Linked DNA regions of Allosaccharopolyspora coralli. The protein of the gene in region 2 interacts with the protein of the main gene of each other region in a pairwise test. Links are inferred from orthologs where the notes say so. Each region holds a gene or a part of one and is shown on either strand. Other genes may lie near its edges.

The links.
Region 1: the proteins of GIY23_RS09900 (region 2) and panC interact in binary tests that used the Escherichia coli proteins (3 or more experiments, as listed by UniProt). The link is inferred for Allosaccharopolyspora coralli from one-to-one orthologs.

What each region holds. Positions count from the first base shown.
Region 1 is NZ_CP045929.1:348,980-356,914, reverse strand. The notes cover bases 30-3,025. They hold panC (pantoate--beta-alanine ligase), read right to left. Parts: upstream 1,992-3,025; coding sequence 1,068-1,991; downstream 30-1,067. Other genes in these bases: GIY23_RS01645 (Rossmann-like and DUF2520 domain-containing protein), read right to left, coding at 1,991-2,911; panD (aspartate 1-decarboxylase), read right to left, coding at 488-973; GIY23_RS01660 (type III pantothenate kinase), read right to left, coding at 30-459. Also shown: more of GIY23_RS01660, read right to left, coding at 1-29; GIY23_RS01640 (PrsW family intramembrane metalloprotease), read right to left, coding at 3,211-4,458; GIY23_RS01635 (DUF6779 domain-containing protein), read right to left, coding at 4,549-5,571; GIY23_RS01630 (DUF3180 domain-containing protein), read right to left, coding at 5,629-6,096; GIY23_RS01625 (hypothetical protein), read left to right, coding at 6,222-6,794; folK (2-amino-4-hydroxy-6-hydroxymethyldihydropteridine diphosphokinase), read right to left, coding at 6,921-7,415; folB (dihydroneopterin aldolase), read right to left, coding at 7,412-7,771; folP (dihydropteroate synthase), read right to left, coding at 7,764-7,935. UniProt on the Escherichia coli protein: Catalyzes the condensation of pantoate with beta-alanine in an ATP-dependent reaction via a pantoyl-adenylate intermediate.
Region 2 is NZ_CP045929.1:2,078,486-2,086,212, reverse strand. The notes cover bases 2,451-5,238. They hold GIY23_RS09900 (NUDIX domain-containing protein), read left to right. Parts: upstream 2,451-3,479; coding sequence 3,480-3,998; downstream 3,999-5,238. Other genes in these bases: GIY23_RS09895 (aldo/keto reductase), read right to left, coding at 4,208-5,167; dop (depupylase/deamidase Dop), read right to left, coding at 2,451-3,368. Outside these bases: prcA (proteasome subunit alpha), read right to left, coding at 1-282; prcB (proteasome subunit beta), read right to left, coding at 362-1,204; GIY23_RS09910 (ubiquitin-like protein Pup), read right to left, coding at 1,474-1,668; more of dop, read right to left, coding at 1,866-2,450; arc (proteasome ATPase), read right to left, coding at 5,455-7,248.

The DNA.
Region 1 (7,935 bases), 1.7 Mb from region 2 along the record:
CTCCCCACGCGCGGAGATCACGTCGATGTTGGTGGAGGTTCCGAAATCGACCACCACGCAGTTCGTGGAATGCAGGTGGTGTGCGGCGAGTGTGTTGATGACGCGGTCGGCCCCGACTTCCTTGGGGTTGTCGACGAGCAGTGGTACCCCGGTGCGGACCCCGGGCTCCACGACGACCCTGGGGACGTCGGTCCAGTACCGGTCGAGCATCACGCGCAGTTCCCGCAGCAGCGCGGGCACCGTGGACAACGCCGAGATGCCGGTGATCTTGTCGGCGTAGTCGCCGAGCAGGCCGCGGACCGTGAGGGACAGTTCGTCTGCGGTCATGCGCGGTTCGGTGCGCATCCGCCAGTCCCGCACGAGCGGCACGTCGGCACCCTGGGCGTCCGCGCTCGCCGCGTCGGCGTCGTAGAGCCCGAGCACGATGTTGGTGTTGCCGATGTCGATGGCGAGCAGCACCGTCGTTCCTTCCTGATCGCCGGGCCGGTCAGGCTCGGCCGTCGAGTTCGGGTTGCTGCAGTAGCGCGTCGAGCTTCGCCGCGTCGTCGGTCTCCGGCACGACCGTGGTCGTGGCGCCGGTGAGCAGGCCGGACCCCTCCGGGGCGCTCGCCGGGTCGGTGCCGCGTTCGACAATGGCGTTGTCGGCGTCGACGAACAGCACCCGCGGCTGGTACGAGCGGCACTCGAGCTCGTCCATGACGCCGTACGAGATGAGGATGACGAGGTCGCCGGGTTCGATGAGGTGGGCGGCGGCACCGTTGATGCCGATCACCCCGCTACCTCGCTCGCCGGTGATCACGTAGGTCTCCAGCCGGGCGCCGTTGGTGACGTCGACGATGGCGACCTGCTCCCCTTCGAGCAGATCGGCGGCGTCCATCAGGTCGGCGTCGACGGTGACCGAGCCGACGTAGTGCAGGTCGGCCTGAGTCACCGTGGCCCGGTGGATCTTGGACTTCAGCATCGTGCGGAACATCGCAGACTCCCTCCTCGACTCCGCTGTCCCACCGTCCACGGATGGCCACGCACCACGCGCGGTCCGGTGAGCTCGATGACGGTCTTCCCGGTGGTCATGACCGGTTCTCCGGGAGATCGGTGCGCCCGTCGCCGAGGACGACGAGCGCGTTGTCGATCAGGCGGGTCCCGCCCACCTTCGCCGCGACGAGCAGCCTGCCCTCCCCGTCGGCGGGGGCGGCGCCGAGTTCACGGTCGCGGAGTTCGAGGTAGTCGACGTGCACGGCCGGCTCGGTGTCGAGCACCTCACGGGCGGCGTCGAGCACGGCCTGCGGACCCCGGGGACCGGCGTAGTGGCCCGCCACGAGCGCGGCCGACAGGGCGAGCGCGGCACGGCGCTGCTCGGGTTCGAGATAGCGGTTCCGGGAGGACAGTGCGAGCCCGTCGGCGTCGCGCATGATGGGGACGCCCTGCACCTTCACGCCGAGAGCGAGTTCCCACGCCATCCGGCGGAGCAGGACGAGCTGCTGATAGTCCTTCTCGCCGAACAGCGCCAGATCGGGGCGTACGACGCCGAACAGCTTCGCGACGACGGTGAGGACACCGTCGAAGTGGCCGGGTCGACTGGCGCCTTCGAGGTCGTCGCCGAGCGGTCCGGCGTTGAGGGTGATCTGCGGTTCCGGCCCGTACAGCTCGGCGCGGTCCGGGTGGAAGACGAGCTCCACGCCTTCCGCACGACACAGTTCCAGGTCCGCGTCGAGGGTCCGCGGATAGCGTTCGAAGTCCTCTCCGGGACCGAACTGCAACGGGTTCACGAAAATCGACACGACGGTGACGCTGTTCGGCACGCTGCGCGCGCGGCGGATCAGTTCGCGGTGTCCTTCGTGGAGCGCGCCCATCGTCGGCACCAGCGTGACCGTGAGTCCCGTCGACCGCAGCGCCCGCGTCACGTTTCCGAGCTCGTGGGCGTGCTCGTGCACCGTGAGTTCGCCGCGCCGGAATCCGGGTCCGGCCTTCGTCGCGCTGTCGTCGTGCACCATCACGAGTCCTCCCCTTGTTCGAGCGCGGCACGGACGTCCGCCGCGTCGTCGGCGCGGAGGATTCCGGCACGTTCGGCGCGGTCGGCGGTCCTGGACGCGAGAACGCGATAGCCGCCCCGCACGTCCGGAGCGTCGGCGGCCAGTACGTCGAGGTGCGCCCGCACCGTGCCCGCGTCCCCGCGCGAGACGGGCCCGGTGAGTCCCCGATCTCCGAACCGCAACGCGTTGTCCAGCGAGGCCGACAACAACGGCGCCATGACCCGGTCCGGGACCTCGACACCCGCGCCGCGCAGCAGCTCCGCGCACTCGTTGACCAGCGTGATCAGGTGATTCGCGCCGTGGGTCAGCGCGGTGTGGTAGAGCCTTCGGTTCTCCTCGGCGACCCGGACCGGTTCGGCGCCGAGTTCCACGGTGAGGGCTTCCGCGACACTCCACGCGGCTTCGCCGGCGGGCGCGGTGACCGCCGCACAGGCGGTGGTGAGCCGTTCCACGTCCTCGGGACGGCCGGTGAAGGTCATCGCCGGATGCAGCGCCACCGTGAGGAGCCCGGCCTCGGCGGCGGGGGTCAGTACGGACACTCCGTGCGCACCGCTGGTGTGCGCGACGATCTGCCCGGAGCGCAGGGATCCGGCCGCGAGCAGTCCGCGCACCAGCCCGTCGAGCGCGTCGTCCGGGACCGCCAGCACGACCAGGTCCGCCAGCTCGGCAACCTGGTCCGGCGGCAGCACAGGTACCGACGGGAGCAGTTCCTCGGCTCGGTGTCGCGAGGCGTCCGACACCGCCGACACCGCGACGACCTCGTGCCCGGCGCGCCTCCACGCGGCACCGAGCACCGCGCCGACCCGGCCGGCGGATACGACACCGACCCGGAGCCGAGGTCGTTGACCCCGCGCCGGTCCGCCCTCAGCAGACACCGCCACACTGCGTCCCTTCTGACCGTTCCAGTCCCGTCGACGGGTACCGGACAGCGGCGCGAGAGTAACCGAGAACGGCCGCCCCCGTGCCACGCGGGTGGCGAGGACCACGCCGAGAAGGTGCGACTGAGCTGCGTCGGCGGTTCTTCCGCCGGTCCACGCAGACGGGCCACCGGGGTTCCCGGCGCCTCCTCGCGAGGACAGCGAGCTACTCGAGAGATCGATCCCACTGCGAGGAGGGCTCTGAGGTTCCGCTACCCGACCAAGGGGTGATCCACGTCGCGGCTGCTCTGCGGTGGACTCGTTCAGCGGTGCCGGTGCCCAGCTTCGCCGTCGGGTGGCCGTCGCAGGTTCACCTGGGTGAGTTCGTCGATCTTCACCCGGGCGGTCTGGAACGCGTCGCGGGAACCTGCCGCCGAACGCCGGGCCGCCTTGAGGTCCTCGATCAGCCGCTCCCGGCGAGCGCGGCGCACGGCACTGGTCGTGCGCCCCTCCGCCGCGCGGTGCTGCAGGAACGCCAGCTCGGTGACCGCGACCTGGTAGTCCTGCACGGCTTTCGCCGCCTCCGGCCCCGCGCTCCGCCGAACTTTGCGCAGCCAGCCCTGCCGGCCCTGCAGACTCGCGAGCATCTCGACCTCGCTGCTGACGATGAGGCCCGCCCGCTGCAGGATCGGCAGCTGCTGGGCGACGATGCTCTGCTCGCGCCGCCGCTGCCAGGCCACCAGGAACCAGGTGCCGACGAAGATCGGAACCATGATCAGGAAATAGACGTTGAGGAACCCGACGCCACCGAGCAACGTCGAGCCGTTCCACACGGCATGCAGCAGGATCGCGAGCAGCAGTCCGCCGAGCGGGTACGCCACGCGGAGCGCGGGTCGGCGGGTCCTCGTGGCGAACCCGATGCCGATGCCGATCATCGAGCTGAACAGCGGGTGCGAGAACGGTGCGAGCACCCCGCGCAGGATGAACACGGCGACCACGCCGCCGGAGACGTCGCCGAGCCCGCCCTCGGCGAACGCCCTGCCGAAGTAGAAAATGTTCTCGGTGAACGCGAACCCCGCCGCCGTCAGGGCTGCGTAGACGATGCCGTCGACGAGGCCGTTGAATTCGTTGCGCCGCCACACCCACAACGCGACCACGAACAGCGCCTTCGCCGTCTCTTCCAGCAGCGGTGCGACCACTGCCTGCGCGAAGAACGCCTGCCCGTCCGCGCCGACCAGCAGGTCGCCGAGCCCGGTCACGGCGTCGTTGAGCAGCAGGGACGTCGCCGTCGCGCCGCCGGCACCCCACAGGAACGCGCCGAGCAGCAACATCGGCGGTTCCGGCTCCCAGCGGTCCATCCACACGATCGCGGCGAACACGACGCCGACCGGGACCAACGCCGCCACCGCGCCGATCACCGTCGCCGCGACACCGACCCGCGCGGTGGCGACACTGACCATGATCAGACCGACGACGCCGAGAACGATCAGCCCGACGACCGGCCAGACCGCGAGCGCCTGCTTCTGGATCTGCAGGCGCCGCGCACCGGAGAGATCAGCTGGGGTGGACACGGCAGGAACCCTATGTGCTCGACGTTCGGCGCGATGCCCGGCCCGGCGAACCCGCACCCTCCGTGCTCGACCGCGGCCGGCGCGTCACGGTCACCCCTGACGGCGCCTGCGCTTCGACGCCCGGCCACCGCCGAACGCGGCCAACAACTCGCTGACCGACTTTCCCTGCGCGTGCGCGCCGGGGCTCCCCTGTGGCTCCGCAGACTCGGGCGGTGCGGACTCCGGCTCGGCGGCCTCGCCGGTGGCGGCCGGCCACTCGCCGGTGACCTCCGACTGCGGCGGCGGGCCTGAGCGGACGACGGCGGGGCGTGCCGAATCGCGCAACGTGTCGGGGGTAGGCGAGGGCCCGTCCGAGGCCGCATTGCCCGGCACGGGACTGATGAGGTCGGTGTGCGCCTCGCCCACGCCGTGATCGACCCCGGGCGGCGGCGCCTGCGCCGGACGGACTCCGTTCACCGGGTACCCACCGTGAGGCGCGGAGCCAGCGCCGTTCACACCCGGCGTCGGGTCGCCGCCGTACTGTGCGTACTGCACGTGACCACTGTGCGCGTAATCGCCGTAGCCGTACTCTGCCGCGCCCGGGGACAACTGCGCACCCCACGGGTCGGCGGGCCGGGTGACGCGGGCAGGCGGGCCCTCGTGCTCACCCCACGACCGCACCCGGGTCGACTCGGCATGCAGCGCCACCCGCTCGACGAGCATGTCCCCGCCGACGATCTGCTCCAGGGTGCCCCGCAGCTTCGCCAGTTCGGCACGCAGTGCGTCGAGCTCCTCCCGGGACTCCGCCGCCGCGGTGCGCCGCGCCGCCGTTTCGGCCTCGGCCTCGAACTCGCGGCGCGCTGCGACCTCGCGTTCCAGCTCCAGCTCGTAGACCCGCTTGAGGTCGACTTCCCGCGCGTCCTTGTCCGCGAGCCGTTTCCGTAGACCGGTGACGGCGAACCCGGCCAGCACCGTCGCCCAGAGCGCGCCAACCAGACCGAGACGCAGGATTCGCGTGTCGTCGCCGAGCACCATGGCGCCGGTGGCGCCGACCGCGAGCACCACGGTCACGACCCCGAGCACAGTCGCGCCGCGACCACCATGCGCGGACCTCGTCTCGTGTGGGTCGGGCATGGCCCTACGGTACCTGGCCTTTATCGCATCGAGACCATGTGCCGCCGCAACGCGTGATCACGAATCCTCCGCCCCGTCCAGTTCCTCCGGTTCGTCGGGGTTGCGCAGGCTGTATTCCAGCAACAGGCCCGCACCGACGAGCACCAGGGCGCTGACCAGGCCGACCACGGCCGCGACCGTATCCGAACTCGCCGCTTCCACTGTGGACCGAATCGGCAGCAGGTACGCGAGGAACCCCAGCCACACCCCCGCCATGATCGCGCCCGCCATCGACGACGCCTTCGCCAACGCCACAGCACGCGCCGCCGTCAGTGAATCGACCCGATCCACGTCCTGCTTGCGGCGCACCCGCGGGCCCATCGTCAACGCGAGCGTCCCGTCGACGAGCGCGACGAGCAACAGCGTCGTCCCAGCGAGGGGCGGGACCCGCTGCAGACCGCCGTACCCGATCTGAACGCCGAGGTACGCGATCACGGCCGCGATCAACCCGGCCGCGATCAAATGCCGGGGCTGGGTGAAAGTCATCTTTTCCTGCTGCCGTGGCGCCACCCGTCCAGGATGGCACTGGGTCGGCGTCGACGGCCCGCACGGGGAGCGTGCGACGACCGGTGCCATTCGGGGTTGAGTCTCCCCCGAATGGAGACAACAGAGTGGACGAGGAACGCAACCGGATGATCGACGAGTTCTGGGACGAGGTCAGCGAAGGCCTGAACGTGAACCCGGAATTCATCGCGTGGATGCGCTCGGCGAAACCGAACCTGCCGGAGAACGCCTCGACCGAGCAGGTGGAGGCGTGGATCGAACTCGCCGACCTCGTCAGCGACCGGAGCTTCCGTGACCTGGTGCGCGGTATGAACGCCGAGCAGGCCGCACTACGCGACGGGGGCGAGGAGGACGCGCAGCAGCCGCAGCAGCTCGCCGAGGAGGCGTGGGAGGTACAGGAAGCCGTCGCGCAGGCGCATCGCGAGGGCACGCCTGCGGATTCTCCGCGGGCGGTGGAACTCGCGGGCCAGTTCGCGACGACCTTCGCCGACCACAAGGGCAAGGCAGACACCCCGGAGCTGCGGGAAGAGATCGCCGGGCACTTCGAGTCCCACGACTCCCGGCTCTCCCGCTACTGGGTGCTGCTCGCGACGATCAACGGATGGCCCCAGCAGAAGGGCATCCTCGACGACGCCGCCAGCAAATGGCTCGCCGCGGCCCTCCGAGCCTCCCTCCGCTAACCGCCGGGGTGGCAAATTCGCGCGAATTTGCCACCCCTCTGTCCACAGGGGGAGGGAGTTGTCCACAGGTTGGGGGTGGAGCCGCTGAGCGGTCACCACGGACGCGGCACGACCACCGGCGGGTTCTCAGTGGAGGGGGAGGTCGGGTCGGCGGTGGAGCGTGTCCCGCTCCTCCTTCGAGAGCGCCGCGGCGAGGTCACGGACCGGGCCGTGGCCCGGCAGCACGGCCTCGGGGTCGGCCTCCAGCCACGGCACGAGAACCGACGCCCGGCTCGGCGTCCCGGGATGCGGCAGCACGAGGTCCGGGTGATCGCTGTGGACACCGTCCACTGTGACCACGTCGACGTCGAGCGTCCTCGGCCCCCACCGCTGCTCGCGACGCCGCTGCGCCTGCGCCTCCAATGCCTGGCCGCGCCGCAGCCAGCCCCACTCGTCGAGCCCGTCCGCAGCGACGACGATCACGGCGTTGAGGAAGCGAGGCTGATCCCGCACACCCCACGGCTCGGTCTCGTACACCGCCGAGGTCACCACCACGTCCTCGCCGAATCCGTGCACCGCCAGCCGGAGATGTTCCAGCCGCTCTCCCAGGTTCGACCCGAGCGAGAGCACCGCCCTGCTCATCGCGACCGGTGGATCGTGGCAGCCACGTCGGCGAACTCCAACGCGATCGGCGCCGTCGGTTTGTGCACGGTGACCTGCACTTCCGCGACACGTGAGTCGCTCAGGACGTGATCGGCGACCTCCCCGGCCACCGTCTCGATCAGATCGCGTGACGGCCCGGCCACGATCCCGGCCACCTGCTCGGCGAGTTCGCCGTAGTGCAGCGTCTGTTCCACCTGATCCGAACGCGCCGCGGGGCCCAGGTCCAGCCACGCCGTCACGTCGACGACGAAGTCCTGCCCGTTTCGCTTCTCGTGGTCGAACACCCCGTGATAGCCGCGCACCCGCAGTCCGGTCAGCGTGATCCGGTCACCCACGGGCACCTCCGCGGCGCCAGGCCGCAGCGATCCGCACGGCATCCAACGACCCCGACACGTCGTGCACCCGTACTCCCCAGGCGCCGTGGTCGGCCGCGAGCACCGACACCGCCGCAGTCGCCCCGTCGCGCTGCTCCGCCGGACGCGGTGTGCCGTCCTCCTCG
Region 2 (7,727 bases):
CACGTCGCGCCGGTCGTAGGAGTAACCGCGCACGTCGGCCATCCGGATGCCGGCCATCCGGAGGTTCTCGAACTCGCTGTAGCGCCCTACCGCGGCGAATCCGATGCGGTCGTAGATCTCCGAGACCTTGTGCAGCGTCGTCGACGGGTTCTCCGCCACGAACAGCACACCGCCCGCGTGTTTGAGCACCACCACGCTGCGTCCCCGAGCGATGCCCTTGCGGGCCAGCTCGGAGCGCTCCCGCATCAACTGCTCGGGCGAGGTGTAGAACGGCATCGTCACGGCTGTGCACTCCTGGCTCGAATCGGGTCGCCCTCGGGCGGCGGCACTGGTGGCTTGGCGTGTGCTGCGGTCCGGCGGCTCAGCCGCCCGGATTCTCCTGGCGGCCGTCGACGACCTCGCGGGCGACCTCCGACGTCTGCTCCTCGGTCAACCGCACCGCCCCTTCGGAGCCGGTGATCGTGATCACCGAGGGGTAGATCCGCCGCGACATGTCCGGACCGCCGGTGGCCGTGTCGTCGTCGGCGGCGTCGTAGAGCGCCTCGACGGCGTTGCGGACCGCCGAGTCCACGTCAGCGTCCGCGTCGTGACGCTTCTTCAGCGCGGACTTGGCGAACAGCGAGCCGGAGCCGACCGCATCGTAGCCGCCGACCTCGTTGTAGCGCCCACCGGTGATGTCGTAGGAGACGATGCGGCCCGCCCGTTCCGGGTTGTCGGCGTCGACGTCGAAACCCGCGAACAACGGCAGCACCGCGAGACCCGCGATCGCACCCTGGAGGTTGCCGCGCAGCATCGTGGCGAGCTTGTTCGTCTTGCCGTCCAGGGACAGCGGCACGCCCTCGAGTTTCTCGTAGTGCTCCAACTCGATGGCGTACAGCCGCACCATTTCGAGGGCGATACCGGCGGTGCCCGCGATCCCGACGGCGGAGTAGTCGTCGGTGACGTAGAGCTTTTCCATGTCCCGCTGCGCGATGAGGTTGCCCATGGTCGCCCTGCGGTCGCCTGCCAGCAGCACGCCACCCCGGAACGTCAGCGCGACGATCGTGGTGCCGTGCGGGGCTTCGAGCCCCTCCGGGACGCCACGGTGCCCGGGCATCAGTTCGGGAGCCGCGCTGCGGAGGAAGTCGGTGAACGACGACGATCCCGGGGTGAGGTAAGCGGGGGGCAGGGCCTGACCGGGGAAGCCGGCCGTGCTGGAGTCCATCGGCGACATCGTCTCCTGCTCGAAGTGACGGGGACTGGACGGGACGGCACCGACCCGGCAGGGCCCGGGCCGACACGGGGATAGACCCGGACCGTCCGGATTTCGGGGACCGTGCGACCCCGGCGCGCCACGACAGGTGCCGTCTCGCGCGGGGCCGGATGATCACCGTGCCCGGGGCACGTTAACGGATCACCGTGCCGGAGGCACGTCGACGAGGCACCGTGCCGCAGGCGCGTCGACGACGAACCCCGCCGTGGGCACGGCACGACTCACTGGCCACCCTTCTGTACGTAGGCGCGCACGAAATCCTCGGCGTTCTCCTCCAGGACGTCGTCGATCTCGTCCAGGATGGCGTCGACGTCCTCGCCGAGATTCTCGCGACGTTCCTGACCGCCGGTCTCGACGGCAGTGTCTTCGTCGCCGTCGTCGCCGCCACCTTGCCGCTGCACCTTGTCCTGGGACATCTCGCCTCCCGGTGGTTGCCCTCGCGGAGAGCCGGTCCGGCGGCCCCGGGATTCCCCGTGACCTTCCGGTCTCCTGCTGTGAACACTACCTAGCGCGCAGGCCCTTCGCCCACAGCCGAGCGGGCGTCACGCGGATCTTGACCAGGCCGTTGTGGACACGCTCCGCAACCGACGATCGTGACCTCGCGCAGCTCGTCTCACCCTCTGGTCAGGGAATCGACGAGTTCCTCGGCACTGGCCGCGGCGTCGAGGAGTTCTCCCACGTGGGCACGCGTTCCGCGCAGCGGTTCGAGGGTGGGGATGCGCACCAACGAGTCGCGACCCAGGTCGAAGATGACCGAATCCCACGATGCGGCCGCCACCGACGCCGGATACTGCTCCAGGCAGCGCCCGCGGAAGTACGCGCGCGTGTCCTCCGGTGGGTGGTCCACCGCGGCGCGCACGTCGTCCTCGCTGACGAGACGCTTCATCGACCCGCGCGCGACCAGCCGGTTGTACAGACCTTTACCGAGGCGAACGTCGGAGTACTGCAGGTCGATCATGTGCAGCCGGGGCGATGCCCAGCCCAGGTTGTCGCGCGTGCGGTAGCTCTCCAGCAACTTCCACTTCGCGGGCCAATCCAGGCGGTCCGCGCAGTTCATCGGGTCGTCGGCGAGCAGATCGAGCACCTCGCCCCAGGTGTCGAGCACCTCGCGTGCTGCCGGGGACCCGTCCTCGCCGCCGTCCAGATGCCGGGCCGCGCGCTCGTGATAGGCCCGTTGCAGGTCCAGGCCGGTGAACTTGCGTCCGTCCGCGAGCTCGACCTTCTGGTTCAGATACGGATCGTGACTGATGAGGTGTACGGCCTGCACGGCGTCGGCGAGCTTGAGGTCGTCGAAACGCACTCCCGCTTCGATCATGTCGAGCACCAGTGCGGTGCTGCCGACCTTGAGGAACGTGGAGGTCTCCGCGAGATTCGCGTCGCCGATGATGACGTGGAGTCTGCGGTACTTGTCGGCGTCGGCGTGCGGTTCGTCCCGCGTGTTGATGATGCCGCGTTTGAGCGTGGTCTCCAGACCGACCTCGACCTCGATATAGTCGGAACGCTGGGAAAGCTGGAATCCCGGCTTCTCACCGGCCTGTCCGAGTCCGACCCGCCCGGAGCCGCACGTCACCTGGCGCGAGACGAAGAACGGCGTGAGACCCGCGATGGCGGCCGTGAACGGCGTCTTGCGGGCCATGAGGTAGTTCTCGTGGGTTCCGTAGCTGGCGCCCTTGCCGTCGACGTTGTTCTTGTAGAGCTGCATCGACGGCGTGCCGGGCACGCTGGCGGCACGGAAAGCTGCCTCCTCCATGACCCGTTCGCCCGCCTTGTCCCACACGACCGCATCACGAGGGTTGGTGACTTCCGGCGCGGAGTACTCGGGGTGCGCGTGGTCGACGTAGAGGCGAGCCCCGTTGGTGAGGATGACGTTCGCCGCGCCGAGGTCGTCGTTGTCCCCGCCGTCGTTCTGCGCGACCGTGGCGCCGAGGTCGAATCCGCGGGCGTCCCGCAGCGGCGACTCGACCTCGTAGTCCCAGCGTGCCCGCTTGGAGCGCGGTATGTCCGCGGCCGCCGCGTACGCCAGGACGATGTGTGTGGAGGTCAGCACCGGGTTCGCCGTCGCGTCACCCGGCACCACGATGCCGTACTCGACCTCGGTTCCCATGATCCGCCGCATACCCCGCAGCGTACGGGTTGTGCACCGGCACGGGGGATCACAGCGCGGGAACGACACGGCGACCGCCGTGCCGCGCGACGGTCGCGAACGCCGAGCTGACACGATCGGACGATGAGCGTGCGGGACGAGCAGATCGCGGTCTACGACGCGGCGGGAGCCGTGGTCGGCGCCGCCTCCCGCGCGCGGATGCGCCGAGAAGGGCTCTGGCACGCGGCCACGGCCGTACTCGTCCGCTCCCAAGACGGCCGTTCGGTGTACGTGCACCGCAGAACCGACTCCAAAGAGGTGTACCCGGGGATGTACGACTGCTGGGCCGGTGGTGTCGTCGCGGCGGGCGAGGATCCCGACGCCGCCGCACGCCGGGAACTGGCCGAGGAACTCGGCGTCACGGGCAGCGCTGTGCGGTGGCGGTTCCGTACTGTCCACGAGCTGGCGACAGTGCGGTTCCACGCGTTCGTCTACGAGACTCGCTGGAGCGGCTCGATCGTCCATCAACCGGATGAAGTAGCCGACGGTGGCTGGATGCCGCTGGACGAACTCCGGGCCAAGCTGGGCGACCCCGGCTTCTCGTTCGTTCCGGACGGCCGCCAGTTCATCGAGGAATGGTTCTCCCGCCGGCTGGGCGACTGAGGAGCGTCGTCAGCGGGTCCGCTCATCGAGCACCCACGTAGGTCTCAGCGCACGCAGAGCGCATTGTGGAACTGGGGTGGGTGGTCCGGTACCGCCGCCCCGGAGCCGGACTCGTCGCGTAGGTGGCTGCTCGAGACCGATCCCGCAGCGAAGAGAACGCTGAGGTTCCGCCATCCGAGCCACCGAGCAACACCGCCTGACAGGTGTTCTCAGTCCCACGGAAGGGATGCCCGCGTGCCCCAGTACGTCGCCGGATCGGTCGCCACGGCCGCCAGCACGTCCCGATCGGTGGCCGACAACCGCACCGTCGTCGACGTCAGGTTCGACTCGAGTTGGCTCACGCTGGACGGGCCCACGAGGACCACGTCGACCCACGGCTGGTCGAGCACGTAGGCGAGAGCGACCGCGTCCGAGCCCACGCCGTAGGACTCCGCCAGGGCGCTGACCAGCTGCGGCGGATCCACTGCCAGGCGACCGTTGGCCAAGGACTCCTTGACCAACACGGTCCAGCCCCCGTGGTGAACCTCGGCGAGCGCGTTGCCCACGGACGGCTCCAACGCGTTCCATGTCGACTGGACGGCGCTGAACAGCTGCGCGCCACCGACCTCCAGATCCCAGGCCCGCTCCACCGTGTCGGCCTGTCGTGCACCGGAGGTCGAGAAGCCGACCCGCACGCCCTCGTCACGCAGGTTCGCGAGACGGTGCTGCAGGGCGAGGTCCTCGAACAGCGGGCTGTCGGTGGTCAGCGAGTGCACCTGGTACAACGACACACGGTCGCCGAGCAGCGCTCGCGTCTCGTCCCACTGCGTGTGCAGCCGCTCCACCGAGTGTTCCTTGACCTCGTGGACCTCGGTCTCCTGCCGCCACTCGGCCACGTACGCGTAGCCCCACTTGCTGGAGACCGTGACGTCGCCGTGACCGCGCCGGTGGAGCCAGCTGGAGAGGAACTCCTCGGCACTGCCGTACGAACGGGCCGCATCCACCCATCGCACCCCGTTGGCGTACGCGGAATCGAGCACGACGGCCGTGAGATCCCGCATCGCGTCCACCGTGCGGTGTTGCGGCGACAATGCCGGGGCTCCGACGTTGAGATAGGCGGGCCTGCCCAGCGCGGCCAGCCCGACGCCGATCCGTTCGATGGCGGGACGCTCGACGCGGTGCGCTGTCATGCGCCGAACCTATCCGGCCCGACCGGCATCCGACAGCCGAACGCCGCCCGGCGTGGCGGCCTCGCAGGACCGCACGCCGGGCGGCGTACGTCGCCTCTCGTGCGCCGACGGGTGTTTCACCACCGACGCAGCCCGATCACCCGCGGGATCCCAGTGCCCTCCTCGCCAGGACAGCGATCTCGCTGCGTAGGTCGCTACTCGAGAAATCGATCCCGCAGCGACGAGGCCGCGAGGCGCGAACTGGGGCGGCGGTACCGGACCACCTCCCCAAGTTCCCCGATGCGCTCTCAGAGGTACTGGCCGGTGTTGGTGGCTGTGTCGATCGCCCGGCCCGATTCCTGGTTCTTGCCGCTGACCAGGGTGCGGATGTAGACGATCCGTTCGCCCTTCTTGCCGGAGATCCTCGCCCAGTCGTCCGGGTTGGTGGTGTTGGGCAGATCCTCGTTCTCGGAGAACTCGTCGATGATCGCGTCCTGCAGGTGCTGGACCCGCAGTCCGCCCTGGCCGGTGTCCAAGGCCGCCTTGATCGCCGACTTCTTCGCCCGGTCCACGATGTTCTGGATCATCGCGCCGGAGTTGAAGTCCTTGAAGTACAGGACGTCCTTGTCCCCGTTGGCGTAGGTGACCTCCAGGAATCGGTTGTCGTCGGTCTCCGAGTACATCCGCTCCACAGTGGTCTGGATCATCGCGTCGACGCAGGCTTCCTGGTCGCCGCCGAACTCCCGCAGATCCTCCTCGTGAATCGGCAGTTGCTTGGTCAGGTACTTGGAGAAGATGTCCTTCGCCGACTCGGCGTCCGGGCGCTCGATCTTGATCTTCACGTCGAGCCTGCCGGGGCGCAGGATCGCCGGGTCGATCATGTCCTCACGGTTGGAAGCACCGATGACGATGACGTTCTCGAGTCCCTCGACGCCGTCGATCTCACTGAGCAGCTGCGGCACGATCGTGGTCTCCACGTCGGAGGAGACCCCGCTGCCCCGGGTCCGGAAGATGGAATCCATCTCGTCGAAGAACACGATCACCGGCGTGCCCTCGGAGGCCTTCTCCCGCGCCCGCTGGAAGATCATGCGGATGTGTCGCTCGGTCTCACCGACGAACTTGTTGAGCAGCTCCGGGCCCTTGATGTTGAGGAAGTACGACTTGGCCTGGCCGTCGTCGTCCCCTCGGGCCGCGGCGACCTTCTTGGCCAGGGAGTTCGCCACCGCTTTCGCGATGAGCGTCTTACCGCACCCCGGCGGGCCGTAGAGCAGCACGCCCTTCGGCGGGCGCAGCTGATACTGCACGTACAGCTCCGAGTGCAGGAACGGCAGCTCGACTGCGTCGCGGATCTCCTCGATCTGACCGCCCAGACCACCGATGTCGAGGTAGCCGACGTCCGGCACCTCTTCCAGCGTGAGGTCCTCGACCTCGGCCTTCGGCACGACGTCGTAGGCGTAGCCCGCCTTGCTGTCCACCAGCACTGAGTCGCCGGACTTGAGTCCGCCGTCAACCAGGTGGTCGGTCAACCACACGACCCGTTCCTCGTCGGTGTGGCCGAGCACCAGCGCACGCGGCCCGTGCCCCACCTCGGTGGCAGGCAGCAGCTCACGGAAGGTGCAGACTTCCCCGGTCGCCTCGAACGAGCCGGCCTCGACCACGGTGAGCGCCTCGTTGAGCCGGACCGACTGCCCCAGCTGCAACTGCTCGGTCTCGACGTTGGGCGAGACCGCCACCCGCATCCGGCGTCCGGAGGTGAACACGTCCACCGTGCCGTCCTCGAACCGGGCGAGGAACACGCCGTACCCGCTCGGGGGCTGGGCGAGACGGTCCACCTCTTCACGCAGCGCGGTCAGCTGGCCCCGCGCTTCCTTCAAAGTCTCGGTGAGTTTGGCGTTCCGTTCGGTGAGCTGGCTCACTCTTTCGGATGCCTCGGCCAGACGGTCTTCCAGCACTCGGGCCTGTTGGGGGGACTCGTTGAGCTTCTGTCGCAGCGAGGCCACCTCGTCCTCCAGGAGACGAATCTGGCTGTTGTGCTCGGCGCTGCGCCCAGTCTGCTGCTCGCCGCCCTCCTCGGGCCGGCTGCTGGGACGATCGTGCTGCATGTCGGCACCCTCCTCCCGTACTCGTACCTCGACGGTACCGGCGATCACCGACATTCGGCGGCGATTGCCCACCGGACGGCCCAGACTGCCACACCTCGCGGCGATTCCCCATCAATGACGCGGAGTTCGCCGCCCCGAGCGCGCCGCGGCCGTGTACGCAAGGTCGGGATCGTGTCGCCCGTTCGGTTCTTGCGCATACGGTCACCTTCAGGGCACCGACCCCGCTGACCGGCACCTCGTCGTCACGCACAGCCAGATCTCGGCCACGCGGCGGCAATGAAGCGGACCACTCCGGCAACCGGGTGGCGCACGTCACGGACTCCGGAACTTCTCCCATCATTTGGAACAACCTGCTCGGGTGTCCCTCCTGAGCAACGCCTCCGGCGCCGCCTTTTCTTCCGGGACCGGGACCGCGTACGCGCAGTGACGGCATGGGCCGGAGACCCAAAATATCCACTTCGCCCACCCGCGCGTGTCGG